3 regions of the Kitasatospora sp. NPDC051914 genome follow, and region 2 is predicted to be linked to each of the others. Evidence: predicted binding sites of a transcription regulator. Region 2 holds the regulator's gene; each other region holds the start of a gene.
The links. The regulator HrcA, encoded in region 2, represses chaperone genes, less so after heat shock. The targets are predictions, from matches to a motif close to TTNGCACTCNGNNNNNCNGAGTGCNAA.
Positions count from the first base shown of each region.

Region 1 (6,808 bases), on a different contig from region 2:
ACCGGCCTGCAGCAGGGCGACGCCACCACCGGCGACGATGCCCTCCTCGACGGCGGCCTTGGCGTTGCGGACGGCGTCCTCGATGCGGTGCTTGCGCTCCTTGAGCTCCACCTCGGTGGCCGCGCCGGCCTTGATGACGGCCACGCCGCCGGCCAGCTTGGCGAGGCGCTCCTGGAGCTTCTCGCGGTCGTAGTCCGAGTCGCTGTTCTCGATCTCGGCGCGGATCTGGTTCACGCGGCCGGCGACCTGCTCGCTGTCGCCGCCACCGTCGACGATGGTGGTCTCGTCCTTGGTGATGACCACCTTGCGGGCGGTGCCCAGCAGGTCGAGGCCCGCGTTCTCCAGCTTGAGGCCGACCTCCTCGGAGATGACGGTGCCGCCGGTGAGGATGGCGATGTCGCCGAGCATGGCCTTGCGGCGGTCGCCGAAGCCCGGGGCCTTGACGGCGACGGACTTGAAGGTGCCGCGGATCTTGTTCACGACCAGGGTCGACAGGGCCTCGCCCTCGACGTCCTCGGCGATGATGACGAGCGGCTTGCCGCTCTGCATGACCTTCTCGAGCAGCGGGAGGAGGTCCTTGACCGAGGAGATCTTGGAGTTGGCGATGAGGATGTACGGGTCCTCGAAGCTGGTCTCCATGCGCTCCAGGTCGGTGGCGAAGTACGCGGAGATGTAGCCCTTGTCGAAGCGCATGCCCTCGGTGAGCTCGAGCTCCAGGCCGAAGGTGTTGCTCTCCTCGACGGTGATGACGCCTTCCTTGCCGACCTTGTCCATGGCCTCGGCGATGAGCTCGCCGATCTGGGTGTCGGCGGCGGAGATGGAGGCGGTGGAGGCGATCTGCTCCTTGGTCTCCACGTCCTTGGCCTGGGCGAGCAGCTGGTCGGAGACGGCCGAGACGGCCTTCTCGATACCGCGCTTCAGGGCCATCGGGTTGGCGCCGGCGGCGACGTTGCGCAGACCCTCGCGGACGAGCGCCTGGGCGAGCACGGTGGCGGTGGTGGTGCCGTCACCCGCGACGTCGTCGGTCTTCTTGGCGACCTCCTTGACGAGCTCCGCGCCGATCTTCTCGTACGGGTCCTCGAGCTCGATCTCCTTGGCGATGGAGACACCGTCGTTGGTGATCGTGGGGGCGCCCCACTTCTTCTCAAGGACGACGTTGCGGCCCTTGGGGCCGAGCGTGACCTTGACGGCGTCGGCAAGCTGGTTCATACCGCGCTCAAGGCCGCGGCGAGCTTCCTCATCAAAAGCGATGATCTTGGCCATCTGAAGTGGTCCTCCGGGACACGGTCGACTGCTCGGACCAGAGGTGCCCGCGACGGACGGCCCTGTGAGCGGGGGTCCTTTCCCCTACCGCTCGCCGGGGCCTCACCGACCCGGTCCGCTTGTCACTCTCATGCTGTGAGTGCTAACGCCAATGATTAGCACTCACGGGTGGCGAGTGCAAGCCCGATCGCCGTGTCCCCACGGACCGGCCGCACCGGTTCCGGACATGACGCAGGCCCGTACGACGTGTCGTACGGGCCTGGCGCGAAGAAATCGCCGACCAGCTCGTGACGAGCCGAGGGCTCCGCAGGTTTCGAAGGTCAGCCCGCGGCGGCACGAACCATGTCCGCCTGCGGCCCCTTCTGCCCCTGGGAGATCTCGAACTCGACCCGCTGGCCCTCTTCGAGGGTGCGGTAGCCGTCCATCTGGATCGCGCTGTAGTGGACGAACACGTCCGCACCACCGTCGACCGCGATGAAGCCGTAGCCCTTCTCCGCGTTGAACCACTTGACGGTGCCCTGAGCCATTCCGAACTCCCCTTGTGCTGTGCTGGCCATTCACGGGTCCGCAGTCTTTGCGGGCCCAGGTCCGGTGGGCCGGCCCGAGGGAACCCCCCCTGGGCGCAGCCCTGCACGCCGCAGACCACCGCCCGTGGCCCTTCAACGGGCCCGGCGGACGGTGAATGCGTCGACCGCGGCTGAATGTATCCGGACAGGAGCCCTGTGCAACAGGGCCAACTTCACGGAAATCCCGGGCCATGACAAGGGATATGACGGGATGAAAGCGGCGGATCTCGGCAATTCACGCCGGACATAACGGGCAGAAAACGACATATTGCCGTATGAATTCTGACACTTGCCTGACAGGTTCGTCCCCGTGCCGTCCGCGTCCCGTCTCAGCGGGCGGACGTGGCCGTCGATCGGCCCCGGAGCGCTGCGCACACGATCCGACCGGTCGGCCGGGCTGCAGAATTCCGGGTATTGCGGCTGATCAGGGGCGGGCGGGCGCGGAGGGGAGCACTGCCACGGCCGAACTCTACTCCCCGTCAGGCGGTGGTATTTCCACCCGGCACGGCGAGAGCCGCCGCCGGGACCGGAAAATCGGGTTCCGGTCCCGGCGGCGGCTCTCCGCTTCCCGTCTCGGACGGAACGTCAGCAGCCGCCGGCCACCGCGGGGATGATCGACACCGAGGCGCCGTCCTTGACCGCGGTCTCCAGGCCGTCGGCGAAGCGCACGTCGTCGTCGTTCACGTAGACGTTGACGAAGCGGCGGAGCTTGCCGGCGTCGTCCAGGATGCGGGCGGAGATGCCGGTGTGGTTCTGCTCCAGGTCCGCGATGACCGCGGCCAGGGTGTCACCCTCGGCGGTCACCTCGGCGGAGCCGCCGGTGTAGGTGCGCAGGATGGTCGGGATGCGGACGGTGGCGCTCATGCGGTGCTCCTTGCGGACGGGGGTGGGCTGCTCAGACGAGGCCGGCGGCGCGGAAGGACTCCAGCGTCGGGCGGATGGTGGCGGTCAGGCCGGCGTCGGCGACCGCGTCGAGGGTCTTCAGGCCGTCGCCGGTGTTGATCGCGACGGTCTCCTTCGACGGATCCAGCTGCCCGGTCTCGACCAGCTTCTTGAGGACGCCGACGGTCACGCCGCCCGCGGTCTCGGCGAAGATGCCCTCGGTGCGCGCCAGCAGCTTGATGGCGGCCACCACCTCGGCGTCGGTGACGTCCTCGACGGCACCGCCGGTACGGCGGGCGATGTCCAGCACGTACGGGCCGTCGGCCGGGTTGCCGATCGCCAGCGACTTGGCGATGGTCTGCGGCTTGACCGGGCGGATCACGTCGTGGCCGGCCTTGAAGGCGGCGGAGACCGGGGAGCAGCCCTCGGCCTGGGCGCCGAAGATCCTGTAGGGGCGGTCCTCGACCAGACCGAGCTTGATCAGCTCCTGCAGGCCCTTGTCGATCTTGGTGAGCTGGGAGCCCGAGGCGATCGGGATCACGATCTGCTCCGGCAGCCGCCAGCCGAGCTGCTCGCAGATCTCGAAAGCCAGCGTCTTGGAGCCCTCGCCGTAGTACGGGCGGAGGTTGACGTTGACGAAGCCCCAGCCCTCGCCGGCCGGGTCGCCGATCAGCTCGGAGCAGAAGCGGTTCACGTCGTCGTAGTTGCCGTCGATGCCGACCAGGGCGCCGCCGTACACACCGGCCATGACGATCTTGCCCTGCTCCAGGTCGTGCGGGATGAACACGCAGGACTTGAATCCGGCCCGGGCCGCGGCCGCGCCGACCGCGCCGGCCAGGTTGCCGGTGGAGGAGCAGGAGAGCGTGGTGAAGTCGAAGGCGCGGGCCGCCTCGATGGCGCAGGCCACCACCCGGTCCTTGAAGGAGTGCGTGGGGTTGCCCGAGTCGTCCTTGACGTGCAGCTGGGCGGTGAAGCCGAGCTCGCGGCCGAGGTTGTCGGCCTTCACCAGCGGGGTCCAGCCGGGGTTCAGGTTGGGCTTGCCGGCCACGTCCGCGGGCACCGGCAGCAGCGGGGCGTAGCGCCAGATGCTGGCCGGGCCGGCCTCGATCCGCTTGCGGAGCTCCGCGGCGTCGTAGCCGGAGTAGTCGTAGGCGATCTCCAGCGGGCCGAAGCACTCGAGACAGGCGAAGCTCGGGCCGAGCGGGAAGCAGGTGCCGCACTCGCGACAGGAAAGCGCTGCGGCCGGACCGAGATCGACGGCGGCAACGGGTGCAGGGGTAGCGGTAGCCATGGTGGCGGAGGCCTCTCTCCTCATCTTCCCCGTGACGCGGTTGCGCCACAGGCCGGAATTGGCACCTGTCCCGCGGGCCTGCGACCGCCGCGCGAGAAGGTTGCCGGGACGTCAACGGGCCGTTCCCTCAGTCCCTCTGGATGAGCTCTGTGAAGTTGTGTGTCGTGCGCTGCGGCGACCCCGGCGTGCGAAGGCTCGACCTCAGTACGAAGACTGTATCCGAAGGCCCGGGCGCCGAGAGGTTGCGTCCGATCCGCGAGATGGAAGTTGCGAGGAGCGAGACCGTGACCGAGTTGCCCCGTCCCGACGTCCTCCCGGAGGTGGCGTCCTGGCTGCGTCGCCGCTCCTGGACGGCGGCCGACCGCCCCCTGGAGCGGCTGCTCGCCGCCAAGCGGGCGGCGGGTCGGGCCGGCACCGTCAGCGTCGTCCTGCCCGCACTCGACGAGGAACCGACCGTCGGGGAGATCGTCGCCACCGTCCGCGAGGAGCTGATGGAGCGCCACCCCCTGGTCGACGAACTGGTGGTGGTCGACTCCGGCTCGGTCGACCGGACCGCCGAGACCGCCCGCGCGGCCGGCGCCCGCGTGGTGCACAGGGACGACGTGCTCCCCCGGCTCGCGGCGGCCCCCGGCAAGGGCGAGGTGCTCTGGCGCTCGCTGCTGGCGACCACCGGCGAGATCGTCTGCTTCGTCGACGCCGACCTGCGCGAGTTCGACCCGGCCTTCGTCTCCGGCATCGTCGGCCCGCTCCTCACCGACCCCGGGATCCAGCTGGTCAAGGCGATGTACGACCGTCCGCTGGAGACCGAGGGGGCGGTGGTGCCGGCCGGCGGCGGACGGGTCACCGAGCTGGTCGCCCGGCCGCTGCTCAACCTGCACTGGCCGCAGCTGGCCGGCTTCGTCCAGCCGCTCGGCGGCGAGTACGCGGCGCGCCGTTCGCTGCTGGAGCGGCTGCCCTTCCCGACCGGGTACGGGGTGGAACTCGGTCTGCTGGTGGACGCGCTGGAGGAGGTCGGCCTGGACGCGCTGGCCCAGGTCGACGTCGGGGTGCGGCACCACCGCCACCAGGACGGCCAGGCGCTCGGGCGGATGGCCGCCACGATCTACCGCACCGCCCTGGAGCGGCTCGACCGCGCCCACCGGCTGAAGGCCGGCGAGGACCTCGTCCACCCGCTGCTCACCCAGTTCAGCCGGGACCCGGGCACCCGCGGCTTCACCGCGCACACCCACGAGGTCACCGCCCTGGAACGCCCGCCGATGCGGACCGTCCCCGAGTACCGGGACCGCTGAGCGCGGCCCGCGCGGGGCTTCGAATGGTTTGCCGCGGCGGTCCCGCGGCAAGCTAGGGGATATGGCCGATCTCGCGTTCGAACGTACGCAGCAGTCCGGCGCCGCCCCCGTCCTGGTGGCCTCGAACCGCGGCCCGGTGTCCTTCAGCAGCGGGGACGACGGCGCGCTCACCCTGAAGAGAGGCGGTGGCGGTCTGGTCTCCGGGCTGTCCGCGATCGACGACCCCTCGGCGGTCTGGGTCTGCGCCGCCCTCGGTGACGCCGACCGGACGGCCGCCCGGCAGGCCCCGGACGGACGGCTCGACCTCGCCGGCCACGACGTGGGTGGACAGGCCGTCCGGATGCTGGACATCGAGCCCGGCACATTCGCCCGCGCCTACAACGGCATCGCCAACTCCACCCTGTGGTTCGTCCACCACCTGCTGTACGACACCCCGGTCTCCCCCGTCTTCGACGACCGGTTCCGCCGCGAGTGGGAGTCCTACACCGCGTACAACACCGCCTTCGCCGAGGCACTGGCCGCCGAGGCCGCCCCGGGCGCCGCCGTGCTGGTGCAGGACTACCACCTGTCGCTCGCCCCGGCACTGCTCCGCGCACTCCGCCCCGACCTGCGGATCGGACACTTCTCGCACACCCCGTGGGCGCCGCCCGAGTACTACCGGCTGCTGCCCGACGACGTCGCCGCCGAGGTGCTCACCGGCATCCTGGGCGCCGACCGGGCCGGCTTCCTCACCGAGCGCTGGGCGCTCGCCTTCGCCGACTGCTGCGAGAAGGTGCTCGGCGCCGAGGTGGACCGCGCCGCCCGCACCGTCACCCACGCCGGACGCACCACACGGCTCGGCGTGCACGGGCTCGGCGCCGACGCCGACTTCCTGCGCGAGCGCGCGCACCGGCCGGACGTCGACGCCCGGCTGGCCGCACTCCGCGAGTCGGTCGGCGACCGCAGGACCATCGTGCGGGTCGACCGCACCGAGCTCAGCAAGAACATCGTCCGCGGCCTGCTCGCCTACCGGCACCTGCTGCGCAGCCGCCCCGAGTGGCTGGACCGGGTGGTGCACATCGCCTTCGCCTACCCGTCCCGGCACGACCTGCCGGAGTACCGCGAGTACACGGCGGCCGTGCAGCGGATCGCCCACGAGATCGACGACGAGTTCGCCACGCCCTCCTGGCAGCCGCTGATCCTGCACGTCAACGACGACTTCCCGCGCTCGCTGGCCGCCTACCGGCTGGCCGACGTCGCCCTGGTCAACCCGATCCGGGACGGCATGAACCTGGTCGCCAAGGAGATCCCGGTGGTCTCCGACACGGGCTGCGCCCTGGTCCTCTCCCGGGAGGCCGGCGCCTTCGCGGAGCTCGCCGACGACTCGATCACCGTCAACCCGTACGACGTGATCGCCACCGCGGACGCCCTGCACCAGGCCCTCACCATGCCCGCGGGCGAGCGCACCGACCGCACCAAGCGGCTCGCCGCCGCAGCCACCGCACTGCCCCCGCAGCAGTGGTTCCTGGACCAGCTGA
Region 1 covers NZ_JBFAXX010000005.1:42,260-49,067, reverse strand. The annotation lists gene groL (chaperonin GroEL) at 1-1,263, opposite strand, end outside; gene AB0M03_RS05375 (cold-shock protein) at 1,584-1,790, opposite strand; gene AB0M03_RS05370 (ubiquitin-like small modifier protein 1) at 2,415-2,693, opposite strand; gene thrC (threonine synthase) at 2,725-4,002, opposite strand; SAM riboswitch class I at 4,020-4,149, opposite strand; gene AB0M03_RS05360 (glucosyl-3-phosphoglycerate synthase) at 4,287-5,291, shown strand; gene AB0M03_RS05355 (trehalose-6-phosphate synthase) at 5,353-6,808, shown strand, end outside.
Region 1: a site for HrcA is predicted at 1,383-1,409, ahead of groL (chaperonin GroEL). Genes of this name have one in related genera too.

Region 2 (6,808 bases):
CTCCGCGAGGGCGGCTACAACCGGATCTCCTTCGGCATGCAGAGCGCCCGCAGGCACGTCCTGCAGGTCCTCGACCGCCACCACACCCCCGGCCGGCCCGAAGCCTGCGTCGCCGAGGCCCGCGAGGCCGGCTTCGACCACGTCAACCTCGACCTCATCTACGGCACCCCCGGCGAGTCCGACGACGACTGGCGGGCCTCCCTGGACGCCGCGATCGGCGCCGGCCCCGACCACGTCTCCGCCTACTCCCTCATCGTCGAGGAGGGCACCCGGCTCGCCGCCCGCGTCCGCCGCGGCGAACTCCCGATGATCGACGACGACGTGCACGCCGACCGCTACCTCATCGCCGAGGACGCCCTGAGCCGGGCCGGCTACTCCTGGTACGAGGTCTCCAACTGGGCGACCACCCCGGAGGGGCGCTGCCGCCACAACGAGCTCTACTGGACCGGCGCCGACTGGTGGGGCGCCGGCCCCGGCGCACACAGCCACGTCGGCGGCGTCCGCTGGTGGAACGCCAAGCACCCCGCCGCCTACGCCCGGGCCCTCGCCGAGGGACGCACCCCCGCCCTCGGCCGCGAGGTCCTCGCAGAGGAGGACCGCCGGGTCGAGCGCATCCTGCTGGAGCTGCGGCTGGTCGACGGCTGCCCGCTCGACCTCCTCACCGAGGACGGCCGCAAGGCCGCCCTGCACGCCCTGGAGGAGGGCCTGCTCGACCCCGCCGCGCACGCCGACGGCCGCGCCGCCCTCACCCTGCGCGGACGCCTCCTCGCCGACGCCGTCGTCCGCGACCTGGTCGACTAGCCGGGCCCGCCCTCAGGGGCGCGGGGACCGCGCCCCTGAGGGGTCCGCCCACTCGGTCAGTCCGTGGCGGTCACGAAGTCGATCAGTTCCTCGACGCGGCCCAGGAGGGCGGGATCGAGGTCCCGGTACGAGTCGACCGAGGCGAGGATGCGGCGCCAGGCCGCGGGCGGGTCCACCGGCCAGCCCAGACGGCGGCAGACGCCCTCCTTCCACACCTCCCCGCGCGGCACCTCCGGCCACGCCGGAATGCCCACGGAGGCGGGCTTCACGGCCTGCCAGACGTCGATGTACGGGTGGCCGACCACCAGCACCGAGCCGCCGGAGACCTGCTCCGCGATCCGGTGCTCCTTGGTGCCCGGCAGCAGGTGGTCGACCAGCACGCCGAGCCGGCGCTCCGGGCCGGGCCCGAACCGGGCCACGATCGCCGGCAGGTCGTCCACGCCCTCCAGGTACTCCACGACGACGCCCTCGATCCGCAGGTCGTCGCCCCACACCCGCTCGACCAGTTCGGCGTCGTGCCGCCCCTCGACGTAGATCCGCGACTCCCGGGCCACCCGGGCCCGTGCCTCCGGCACCGCGACCGACCCGGAGGCGGTGCGGCCCGGCGCCCGCGCGGGGGCCGGCCCCGCGGGCCGCACCAGGGTCACCACGCGGCCCTCCAGCAGGAAGCCGCGCTCCACCATCGGGAACACCCGGTGCTTGCCGAACCGGTCCTCCAGGGTGACCGTCGGGCCCTCCGCGGTCTTCTCGCAGCGCACCACCGCCCCGCAGAACCCGGTCGCGGCCTCCTCGACCACCAGGTCCCGCTCGGCAGCCACCTCCGGGGCCGGCTGCTGCCGCTTCCAGGGCGGGGTCAGGTCGGGGCCGTACTGCCTGCTGCGCATGGACGGAGTGTACGAGCCCGACGCCCGCGCATCCCCCGTCCGGCCTACGGCGCGCCGGGCCGCCGTGCGCCCGTCACAGCCCCGGTGCGCCCCAGACCGGGAACCACCGGGACAGCTCCTGCTCGATCCGCAGGTCGTTGCCGAGCATCGCCTTCACCTGGAGCTCCAGCGGGCTGTTCCGCTTCTCCCCGCCGCCCGGCACCGGCGCGAACGGGTAGAAGCTGCCGCGCTTGTACAGGTACACCAGCGCCAGCGACCGGCCCTCGGCGTCCTTGAAGCCCACCAGGGAGCACAGCAGCTGCGGGCCGAAGCCGTGCGCCTCCAGCTCGCTGTTGACGGCGTGCAGGTCGTTGACCAGGTCCGGCAGCTCCTCCGGCGTGTGCCGGGCCAGCAGCCACGAGTACCCGTAGTCGTCGCGGGAGGCCTCCACCGGGACGCCGCCGCGGTCGGTGTCCGCGTCCAGCAGCGCCCGGACCTGCCGCTTCACCTCCTCGAAGGCACCGCCCTCGACGGCCGCGAAGCAGACCGAGCCCAGCCCGGTCGGCAGGAACCCGGCCGCCGCCTCCAGCGTGAGCGCGGCGGACGGGATGCCGAACAGCTGGTCCAGGTCCGGCTTCACCGGCTTGCTCCGCCCGAGCAGGGTGTCCAGGAATCCCATGACCGTCCTCTCCGGGCCGTCAGCGGCCGAGCTCGGCGGAGATCTTCGCCAGCTGCGCCAGCCGCTGCTCCAGCGACGGGTGGGTGGAGAACAGCTGGGACGCGGCCTCCCGCGCGTTCAGCGCCGGGGCGAAGTAGAAGGCGTTGTACGGCTGCGCCTTGCGCAGGTCCTCGGTCGGGATCGCGGCGATCTGCCCGGTGACCTTGGTCAGCGCGGAGGCCAGCGCGCTCGGCCGCCCGGTCAGCTGCGCCGCCGAGCGGTCGGCGGCCAGCTCCCGGTAGCGCGACAGCATCCGGGTCAGCAGGAAGCTCAGCGCGTAGACGACCATGCTGACCAGCGGGACGACGATCAGCGCGATCGCCGTGTTCGGGTCGTTGCTGTTGCGGTTGCCGCCCAGGAAGCCGCCGTACAGCGCGACCCTGGTCATCACGCCGGCCAGGACGCCGAGGAAGCCGGCCACCGTCATGACGGCCACGTCCCGGTGCGCGACGTGCGACAGCTCGTGCGCGAGGACGCCCTCCAGCTCCTCCGGCTCCAGCCGGCGCAGCAGCCCGGTGGTCACGCAGACCACCGCGTTCTGCGGGTTGCGGCCGGTGGCGAAGGCGTTGGGCATGTCGTTGCGGGCGACCGCCACCCGCGGCTTGGGCATGTCGGCCAGCGCGCAGAGCCGGTCGATCGTGCCGTGCAGTTGCGGGTACTCCTCGGGCGACGCCTCGTGGGCGCCCATCGCCTTCTCGGTGATCCTGTCGCTGAACCAGAACTGCGCGACGAACAGGCCGCCGGACAGCACCAGGATCAGCGGCCAGGCACCGCGCAGCAGGACGATCAGCAGCCCGGTGAACCCCACGTAGACCAGGCCGATCAGGAACATGGTGGTGACCATCCGGCCGGTCAGGCCGCGGTCCGGTGCGAAGCGGGAGTGCTGCCGTGTCGACGACATCGCTGCTCCTTCGGTAACTCGCTCGCCTTCGATGCTGCCACCGGCCGCCGGGCGGGGCACGGGACGCGCCCGCCGGATCGGTCGAGGATCACGTGGGAGGCCCGTTCCAGCCGTCGGGGTCGGGCACTTACACTGGCAGGTACGGTCCTGGCACTCTGCCATCCAGAGTGCCAGGGAACCGGACGGTCACCAGGTCCAACGGGCGAAGACGGAGGTGCGTGCCCCGTGGCCAACGAGCGCAGGGTCGACGAGCGTCTCATCGACACGCGTCCAAGCGTCCGCCCGCTCGACGAGCGCAGGCTCGCCGTGCTGCGCGCGATCGTCCAGGACTACGTGGGCACCGAGGAGCCGGTCGGCTCCAAGGCCCTCGTCGAGCGGCACAACCTCGGCGTCTCCCCGGCGACGGTGCGCAACGACATGGCGGCGCTGGAGGAGGACGGCTTCATCCACCAGCCGCACACCAGCGCCGGCCGCATCCCCACCGACAAGGGCTACCGCCTGTTCGTCGACCGGCTGGCCGAGGTCAAGCCGATGACCGCTCCCGAGCGCCGGGCCATCCGGCACTTCCTGGAGGGCGCCGTCGACCTCGACGACGTGGTCGCCCGCACCGTCCGGCTGCTCGCCCAGCTGACCCGCCAGGTCGCGGTCGTGCAGTACCCGTCGCTGACCCGCTCCACCGTCCGGCACGTCGAGCTGGTCGCACTGGCACCCGCGAAGGTGATGCTCGTCCTGATCACCAACACCGGCCGGGTGGAGCAGCGCATCGTCGACTGCCCCGGCACGGTCGGCGAGAGCGTGCTGGCCGACCTGCGGGCCAGGCTCAACGCCCAGGCCGCAGGCCGCCGGCTGCCGGACGTGCCCTCCGTCCTGGACGACCTCCCCAACGCCTTCGAGCCCGGCGACCGGCCGATCGTCTCCACCGTGCTGGCGACGCTCTTCGAGACCCTCGCCGAGCAGAACGAGGAGCGGATCATGCTGGCCGGCACGGCCAACCTGACCCGCTTCGGGCACGACTTCCCGCTGACCATCCAGCCGGTGCTGGAGGCACTGGAGGAGCAGGTGGTGCTGTTGCGCCTGCTGGGTGAGACCGCGGAGTCCGGAATGACGGTCAGGATCGGCCGGGAGAACGAGTACGAGGGCCTCAATTCCACGTCCGTCGTCTCCGTCGGTTACGGTTCGGGCGACCAGAGCGTGGCAAAGCTGGGTGTGATCGGTCCGACCCGGATGGATTACCCGGGCACAATGGGGGCGGTGCGGGCGGTGGCACGGTACGTGGGTCAGATCCTGGCCGAGTCGTAACAGCGGGCTGCGCAACGAGCGCAGCCGGTCGAACGCAAGCACCTTCTAGAGGCGGAACAAGCGGAGCATTTGGTGGCCACGGACTACTACGCGGTACTCGGCGTCCGACGGGATGCGGGGCAGGACGAGATCAAGAAGGCGTTCCGTCGCCTCGCGCGTGAGCTGCACCCGGACGTCAACCCGGACCCGAAGACCCAGGAGCGGTTCAAGGAGATCAACGCCGCCTACGAGGTGCTCTCCGACCCGGCCAAGCGCCAGGTCTACGACCTCGGCGGCGACCCGCTGTCGCCCAACGGCGGCGGCGCGGGCGCGGGCGGCTTCGGCGCCGCGGGCTTCGGCTTCTCCGACATCATGGACGCCTTCTTCGGCGCCGCCGGCGGCCAGCGCGGCCCGCGCTCGCGGACCCGCCGCGGCCAGGACGCCATGATCCGCCTGGAGATCACCCTGGAGGAGGCCGCGTTCGGCACCACCAAGGAACTCCAGGTCGACACCGCCGTCACCTGCACCACCTGCTCCGGCGAGGGCGCCGCACCGGGCACCTCCGCCCAGACCTGCGACATGTGCCGCGGCAAGGGCGAGGTCTCCCAGGTCACCCGGTCCTTCCTCGGCCAGGTCATGACCTCCCGCCCCTGCCCGCAGTGCCAGGGCTTCGGCACCGTCGTGCCGACCCCGTGCCCGGAGTGCGCCGGCGACGGCCGCGTCCGCGCCCGCCGCAACCTCACCGTCAAGATCCCCGCCGGTGTCGACAACGGCACCCGCATCCAGCTGGCCGGCGAGGGCGAGGTCGGCCCCGGCGGCGGCCCGGCCGGCGACCTGTACGTGGAGATCGCCGAGACCAGCCACGCGGTGTTCCAGCGGCGCGGCGACGACCTGCACTGCACCGTCACCATCCCGATGACGGCGGCCGCCCTCGGCACCCAGGTGCCGCTGCAGACCCTCGACGGGCTGGAGGAGGTCGACATCCGGCCCGGCACCCAGTCCGGGCAGTCGATCCCGCTGCACGGCCGCGGCATCACGCACCTGCGCGGCGGCGGCCGGGGCGACCTGATAGTGCATGTCGAGGTGCAGACGCCGACCAAGCTCGACCCCGAGCAGGAGGAGCTGCTGCGGCGGCTCGCCATGCTGCGCGGCGAGGAGCGCCCGTCCGGCCAGTTCGCACCGGGCCAGCAGGGCCTGTTCTCCCGCCTCAAGGACGCCTTCAACGGCCGGTAGGAGCCACCGCGCGCCCCTTCGGTACTCACTCTCGTAAGGAAGCCCCCGTCATGACTGCGCCGGTGTTCGTCGTCGAGAGTGCGGTGCTGGCCGGGGCCGTGGCCGGTGCGGTGGTGCGGCTGGACGGGCCCGAGGGACGGCACGCGGTCGCGGTGAAGCGGCTGGAGGCCGGTGAGGCGATCACCCTGGCCGACGGGCTGGGCCTCGGCGTCGACGGCACGGTGACCGCCGTGCACGGCAAGGACGCGCTGGACGTCACCGTGGACACCGTCCGCGAGGAGCCCGAGCCGGGCCCGCGGATCGTCGTCGTCCAGGCCCTCCCCAAGGGCGACCGCGGCGAGCTCGCGGTGGAGACCATGACCGAGGTCGGCGTCGACGCGGTGATCCCGTGGGCGGCCTCCCGCTGCATCACCCAGTGGAAGGGCGACCGGGGGGCCAAGGCCCTCGCCAAGTGGCGGGCCACCGCGCGGGAGGCCGGGAAGCAGTCCCGGCGGCTGCGTTTCCCCGGGGTCCACGACCTCGTGACCACCCGTCAGCTGGCGCCGGTACTGTCGGCGGCGGCCTTCGCCGCCGTGCTGCACGAGGACGGCGCCGAGCCGCTGGCCACCGCGGCGCTGCCGGAGAAGGGCGACATCGTGCTGGTGGTCGGCCCGGAGGGTGGCGTCTCGCCGGAGGAACTGGCCGCCTTCGCCGGGGCGGGCGCCGCACCGTACCGGCTGGGCCCGTCGGTGCTGCGCACCTCCACGGCGGGCGTGGCGGCCGGCGCCCTGCTGCTCGGCCGCACCGGCCGCTGGTCCTGACTCCTCCCCGCCTGCGGGGCGCGCGGGCGGCCGGTTCGCGCCGGGTTCGTACGCTCAAGAAGAAACCCCCTGCGGGGTGGCGCGGCGGTGCCTAGGGTGCTGCTGTGACCGAACCGCAGAGCACCTCCCAGGGCGCCTACCTGCGCCACCCCCACCTGCACGGCGACCTGGTCGCCTTCGTCGCCGAGGACGACGTCTGGCTCGCTCCGCTGGA
Region 2 covers NZ_JBFAXX010000009.1:7,560-14,367, forward strand. The annotation lists gene hemW (radical SAM family heme chaperone HemW) at 1-801, shown strand, start outside; gene AB0M03_RS08285 (DUF3097 domain-containing protein) at 858-1,685, opposite strand; gene AB0M03_RS08290 (hypothetical protein) at 1,759-2,343, opposite strand; gene htpX (zinc metalloprotease HtpX) at 2,363-3,283, opposite strand; gene hrcA (heat-inducible transcriptional repressor HrcA) at 3,542-4,582, shown strand; gene dnaJ (molecular chaperone DnaJ) at 4,655-5,794, shown strand; gene AB0M03_RS08310 (16S rRNA (uracil(1498)-N(3))-methyltransferase) at 5,845-6,594, shown strand; gene AB0M03_RS08315 (PDZ domain-containing protein) at 6,699-6,808, shown strand, end outside.

Region 3 (6,808 bases), on a different contig from region 2:
TCTCCAGCGCCTTCATCTGCTGGCTGACGGCCGGCTGGGTGCAGCCGAGCTCGCGGGCGGCCGCGGAGAAGGAGCCGGTCCGGGCGACGGCACGGAGAACACGAAGGTGGCGGGCCTCGATCATGGCTCAGTTATAAGCCACCCTTTGACCCCGACGGAACCGAACGCCCCAGGCCGTGCCCGCCCGGGCAACCACGACAGGAGCCCCTGTGCGTCGGCACGTCCCCGCTTCCGGGAACGCCGGAGGCCCGGCCGTTCCCGCCGTGGGGCGGGAGGGCCGGGCCTCCGGGGTGGCCGACTCGGGGTCAGTGGGAGTGGCCGTGGCCGTGCGAGTGACCGTGGCCGTTGTCGGCCTCCTCCTCCTTCTTCTCCACCACGAGGGTCTCGGTGGTGAGGAGCAGGGAGGCGATGGAGGCGGCGTTCTCCAGGGCGGAGCGGGTGACCTTGACCGGGTCGATGACGCCGGCCTTCACCAGGTCGCCGTACTCGCCGGTGGCGGCGTTGTAGCCGTGGCCGGTCTCCAGGTCGGCGACCTTGGAGGTGATGACGTAGCCCTCCAGGCCGGCGTTCTGGGCGATCCAGCGCAGCGGCTCGGCGAGCGCCTTGCGGACGACCGCGACACCGGTGGCCTCGTCGCCGGACAGACCGAGGCCGCCCTCGAGGACCTTGGCGGCGTGGACGAGCGAGGCGCCACCGCCGGCGACGATGCCCTCCTCGACCGCGGCGCGGGTCGCGGAGATGGCGTCCTCCAGGCGGTGCTTGCGCTCCTTGAGCTCCACCTCGGTGGCTGCGCCGACCTTGATGACGCAGACGCCGCCGGCCAGCTTGGCCAGGCGCTCCTGCAGCTTCTCGCGGTCCCAGTCGGAGTCGGTGGCGGCGATCTCGGCCTTGATCTGGCCGACGCGGCCGGCCACGGCGTCCGAGTCGCCGGCACCGTCGACGAGGATGGTCTCGTCCTTGGTGACGGTGACGCGGCGGGCGGTGCCGAGCACGTCCAGGCCGACCTGGTCGAGCTTGAGGCCGACCTCCTCGGAGATGACGGTGCCGCCGGTGAGGACGGCGATGTCGCCGAGGATCGCCTTGCGGCGGTCGCCGAAGCCCGGGGCCTTGACGGCCACCGCGTTGAAGGTGCCGCGGATCTTGTTGACCACGAGGGTGGACAGCGCCTCGCCGTCGACGTCCTCGGCGATGATCAGCAGCGGGCGGGAGCCGCCCTGCAGGATCTTCTCCAGCAGCGGGAGGAGCTCCTGGATGGAGGAGATCTTGCCCTGGTTGATCAGGATGTACGGGTCCTCGAGGACCGCCTCCTGGCGCTCCGCGTCGGTCACGAAGTACGGCGACAGGTAGCCCTTGTCGAACTGCATGCCCTCGGTGAACTCGAGCTCGACGCCGAAGGTGTTGGACTCCTCGACGGTGATGACACCGTCCTTGCCGACCTTGTCGATCGCCTCGGCGATGAGCTCGCCGACCTGGGTGTCCTGGGCGGAGAGGGACGCGACGGCGGCGACGTCGTCCTTGCCCTCGATCTCGCGGGCCACCGAGAGCAGGTGCTCGGAGACGGCGGCGACGGCCTTGTCGATGCCCTTCTTCAGGGCGGCCGGGCCGGCGCCGGCGGCGACGTTGCGCAGACCCTCGTTGACCAGGGCCTGGGCGAGCACGGTCGCGGTGGTGGTGCCGTCACCCGCGACGTCGTTGGTCTTGGTGGCCACCTCCTTGACGAGCTGCGCGCCGAGGTTCTCGTACGGGTCGTCGAGCTCGACCTCGCGGGCGATGGTCACACCGTCGTTGGTGATGGTGGGGGCGCCGAACTTCTTGTCGATGACGACGTTGCGGCCCTTGGGGCCGATGGTCACCTTGACCGTGTCGGCCAGCTTGTTGACACCGCGCTCCAGCGAGCGGCGGGCGTCCTCGTCGAACTGCAGGATCTTCGCCATGTTCCCGTTTCCTCAGGGTTTTACGGATTGACCAACAAGCACGCCCCGGCCCGGGTCAGAGCTGACGCGGTTCCGGGGCGGGCCGTTACGGCTTACTTCTCGATGATGGCGAGAACGTCGCGAGCCGAGAGGACGAGGTACTCCTCGCCCTGGTACTTGACCTCGGTGCCGCCGTACTTGGAGTAGAGGACGATGTCACCGACGGCGACGTCGAGCGGCAGGCGCTGGCCGTCCTCGAAGCGGCCCGGGCCGACGGCCAGGACGACGCCCTCCTGGGGCTTCTCCTTGGCGGTGTCCGGGATAACCAGGCCGGAGGCCGTGGTGGTCTCGGCGTCGAGCGGCTGGACCACGATGCGGTCCTCGAGCGGCTTGATGGCAACCTTGCTGCTGGTGGTCACGTCCGAGCTCCCCTTCGGAGATTACGGGGTTGTCTAACAGGGAAGGGCGATGTCCGCAGGCCTGCCGTCGCGGGGGTCAGGCACGCTCCGTCGCATTGGCACTCCCCCGGGGGGAGTGCCAGGAACGACCATAGGCTGCCGTTAGCACTCAGTCAACCAGAGTGCCAACGCCAGTCGCCCCGTGTCCCCGGGGGAAGCTGAGTAGTCGTACTCATGTGCGTGCGCACCGCCCGCGACAGGCTCGCCCCATGGCAACGATCCGACCGTCCGTCCGCCGGGACCTCCTGCACACCGCCTGGCTGCTCGCCCTCGAAGTGCCGCTCGGCTGCCTCGCCGTCTACGCGTCCGTGGCCCTGGTGTTCGCACTCGCCACGCCGGGGAGCGGCGCCGGCGCGGTGGCGATGTGCGTCGGCATCCTGCTGGCCGCGGTGGCGGTGCCGCTGGTGGGCATGGCGGCGACCGCCCGCCGGGGCCACCGGATCGCCCCGGTCTCGCTGGTGGTGCTCGGGCCGGTGCTGGTCGCGGCCGCACTGGCGGCGCTCGGCCGCTGAGCGGCGGCCCGCCGCCGGGCCCGGGGACAATGGCCGGGTGGAGATCGAATCGTTCCGGGCGCTGCTGACCGACGAGGGGCGGGCCCTGCTCGCCGAACTGCGGGAGTTCACCCCCGACCAGGAGTTGGCGCTGGCCACCCGGCTGCGGCGCAACCACCCCGCGGAGCTGGTGCGGGCGGCGCTGGAGCAGGCGCGGCTGCGGCAGCGGGCCCGGGCGAAGTTCGGCGCGGACGCCGACGCCATGTACTTCACCCCGAACGGCGTGGAGCAGGCGACCCGGCGCAGCGTCGCCGAGTGGCGGGCGGCCCGGTTCGCGGGCCTGGGGGTGCGGCGGCTGGCCGACCTGTGCTGCGGCATCGGCGGGGACGCGATCGCGCTGGCCCGGGCCGGGGTGTCGGTGCTGGCCGTCGACCGGGATCCGTTGACCTGTGCGGTGGCGGAGGCGAACGCCGCCGCGCTGGGCCTCGCCGACCTGGTGGAGGTGCGCTGCGCGGACGTCACGGAGGTGGACGTCGAGGGCTTCGACGCGGTGTTCACCGATCCGGCGCGGCGCACCTCGCGGGGGCGGGTCTTCGACCCGGAGGCGTACTCGCCGCCGCTGTCCTGGGCGCTGGAGGCGGCGCGGCGCACGCCGTTCGGGGCGTTGAAGGTCGCTCCCGGCATTCCGCACGAGCTGGTGCCGGAGGGGGCCGAGGCGGAGTGGGTCTCCGACCACGGGGAGGTCAAGGAGGCGGTGATCTGGTTCGGCACGGCCGCTGCGGCGCCGTACCGGGCGACGGTGCTGCCGGGCGGGCACAGCCTGTCGGGCACCGGTGAGCGCGCGGAGGCGGGCCCGGTGGGCCGCTTCCTGTACGAGCCGGACGGCGCGGTGATCCGGGCCGGGCTGGTGGCGGACGTGGCGGAGCACGTCGGCGGCCGGCTGGTGGACCCGCAGATCGCGTACGTGACGGCGGACGAGCTGGTGCCCACCCGCTTCGCGCACGCCTACGAGATCGGCGAGGTGCAGCCGTACAACGTGAAGCGGTTGAAGGCGCTGCTGCGCGAGCGCGGGGCGGGCACGGTGGTGATCAAGAAGCGGGGGATCTCGATCACGCCGGAGGAGCTGCGCCGGCAGCTGAAGCCGAGCGGGCCGCACGAGGTGACGGTGATTCTGAGCCGCACGGACCACGGGCCGCTGATGATGCTGGGTCAGCCGGCGGCGATGTAGTCCTCCAGGCGGCCGACGGAGAAGCCCTGTTCCTGGATGCGGGCGAGCAGTTCGCCGAACATCTTGGTCATGGTCTCGCCCTTGAGGTCCTTGGGGCCGCGGAAGTGGGCGAGGATGATGTCGCCGGGGCGGAGCTTCTTGTCGGCGGACTGGTACTGCATGTCGTGGATCTGCATGGACTCGCGCCAGAGCACCACGGCGCGCGGGCCGCACTGGCGGACGGCGCTGTTCAGGCCGGGGCTGTGCGCGCCGTCGCCGTAGGGCGGGCGGAACAGCAGCGGGGCGGTGCCGTACTGCTCGGTGAGGGCGCTCTGGGCGTCGCAGACCTCGGCCTTCTGCCGGTCGGCGGTCAGGCCGCTCATCGCGGGGTGGCCGGTGCTGTGGTTGTGGATGCGGTTGCCGAGGGCCTGCAGCGGCTTGAAGTAGCCGTAGTCGCTGCGGACGATGTCGCGGGTCAGGAACATCGAGAAGGGCACCTTGAGGTCGGTGGCCATCTCGACGAACTTCGGGTCCTTCTCGGCGCCGTCGTCGATGGTGATGAAGACGACCTTGTCGGTGGTCGGCACCTCGCTGAAGACCGGGACGGGCCCGGTGGCCGGCAGCTTGACCGGCTTGTCGGCGGGCGCGGCCGGGGCGGCGGGCAGCGGCTTGAGGCCCCACTTGGCCCAGGCTGCGGCGGGGGCCGCGGCCTGATCGCCGGCGGGGGCGGCCGCCGCGGTGGTGGCGGGCGCGCCGCTCGCGGGCGCGGTGGTGCGGGCCGGCGGGGCCTGCGCCGCGCTGCGCGGGGTGCTGCCGCACGCCGTCAGGGTCGCCAGGAGGGCCGCTGCCCCCAGGACGCAGGACAAGGACCTCTTCGGCAACGCGCGCTCCCCCACCCAGCCCGGCCGCAGGACCGGGTCAGCGATTTCTCAGGAAAGCACGCTACTCGACGTGCGTACTGGTGAACGACCACCGGTGGACGGGTCGCGCGAGCAACCCGTCCGGCGGATCGGGGACGTGCCCCGGCTCGCCCGTCCACCAGGTGATGAGCAGGACGCGGTCGCCCGCGGCGGTGAGGAGTTCCAGCCGCTCGGGGCCGGCGGCGCGCAGGCCGGGCAGCGCCCTCTCGCGCACCCAGTGCTCCAGTTCGGCGGCCCGCCCCTCGGCGGCACGGGCCTCCCACATGTGGGCCCGGGTCACCCGAGCGACTCGTGGGCGTGCGCGTGGAACTCGGTGTGCGGGACGTGCACCTCGGTGACCGGCAGCGAGGAGTCCGCGGACAGGTCGAAGGCGGAGGGGGTGCGGTTGCGCCGGACCATCTCGGCGCCGAGCGCGGCGACCATCGCGCCGTTGTCGGTGCACAGGCCCGGGCGGGGCACCCGCAGCACGATGCCGGCCTTGTCGCAGCGCTGCTGGGCCATCTCGCGCAGGCGGGAGTTGGCGGCGACGCCGCCGCCGATCATCAGGTGGTCGACGCCGTTGTCCTTGCAGGCCCGGACGGCCTTGCGGGTGAGCACGTCGGTGACGGCCTCCTGGAAGGAGGCGGCGACGTCGGCGATCGGCACCTCCTCGCCGGCCCGGCGCCTGGCCTCCACCCAGCGGGCGACGGCGGTCTTCAGGCCGGAGAAGGAGAAGTCGTACGCGGGGTCGTTCGCCGCGCTCAGGCCGCGCGGGAAGGCGATGGCCTTCCCGTCGCCCTCGCGGGCGGTGCGGTCGACGATCGGGCCGCCGGGGAAGCCGAGGCCGAGCACCCGGGCGACCTTGTCGAAGGCCTCGCCGGCGGCGTCGTCGATGGTGGCGCCGAGCGGGCGGACGTCGCTGGTGATGTCGGCGGACAGCAGCAGCGAGGAGTGGCCGCCGGAGACCAGCAGCGCCATGGTCGGCTCGGGCAGCCGGCCGTGCTCCAGCTGGTCGACGCAGATGTGCGAGGCGAGGTGGTTGACGCCGTACAGCGGCTTGTCGAGCGCCCAGGCGTAGGCCTTGGCGGCGGAGACGCCGACCAGCAGCGCGCCGGCCAGGCCGGGGCCGGCGGTGACGGCGATGCCGTCGAGGTCGGTGGCCTTCACGCCGGCGGTGTCCAGGGCGCGCCGGATGGTGGGGACCATCGCCTCCAGGTGCGCGCGGCTGGCGATCTCGGGGACGACGCCGCCGTAGCGGGCGTGGTCGTTGACGCTGGAGGCGACAGCGTCGGCGAGCAGCGTGGTGCCGTGCACGATGCCGACGCCGGTCTCGTCGCAGGAGGTCTCGATGCCGAGGACGAGCGGTTCGTCAGCCATTCTTCGGGTCCTTCGAATCGTGCGTGGGGTGGTCGAGGCGCATGACGAGCGCGTCGACGTTCGCGGGCTGGTAGTAGCCGCGGCGGACGCCGACCGGTTGGAAGCCGAACCGCTCGTACAGCCGCTGGGCGCGCAGGTTGTCCACCCGGACCTCCAGCAGCAGTTCGGTGCAGCCGCGGCGGGCGGACTCCTCGACGAGGTCGGTCAGCAGGGCGGTGCCGAGGCCGGCGCCCTGCAGGCGCTCGTCCACGGCGATGGTCTGGACGTCGCTCTCCGCGCCGACGGCCATCAGCCCGGCGTAGCCGACGATCGCGCCTTCCTCGGTGGTGGCGACGGTGTAGTGGCGGGAGCCGCCGGGGTGGGCCTCGGCCAGCTCGGACCAGTACATGCCGGGCGACCAGGCGTCCTCGGGGAAGAGCCGCAGTTCGAGCTCCATGACCGGCTCGATGTCCCACCACCGCAT
Region 3 covers NZ_JBFAXX010000019.1:114,142-120,949, forward strand. The annotation lists gene AB0M03_RS14985 (LysR family transcriptional regulator) at 1-124, opposite strand, end outside; gene groL (chaperonin GroEL) at 306-1,934, opposite strand; gene groES (co-chaperone GroES) at 2,027-2,332, opposite strand; gene AB0M03_RS15000 (hypothetical protein) at 2,581-2,883, shown strand; gene AB0M03_RS15005 (class I SAM-dependent methyltransferase) at 2,921-4,090, shown strand; gene AB0M03_RS15010 (polysaccharide deacetylase family protein) at 4,072-4,950, opposite strand; gene AB0M03_RS15015 (hypothetical protein) at 5,012-5,269, opposite strand; gene tsaD (tRNA (adenosine(37)-N6)-threonylcarbamoyltransferase complex transferase subunit TsaD) at 5,266-6,345, opposite strand; gene rimI (ribosomal protein S18-alanine N-acetyltransferase) at 6,338-6,808, opposite strand, start outside.
Region 3: a site for HrcA is predicted at 2,474-2,500, ahead of groES (co-chaperone GroES). Genes of this name have one in related genera too.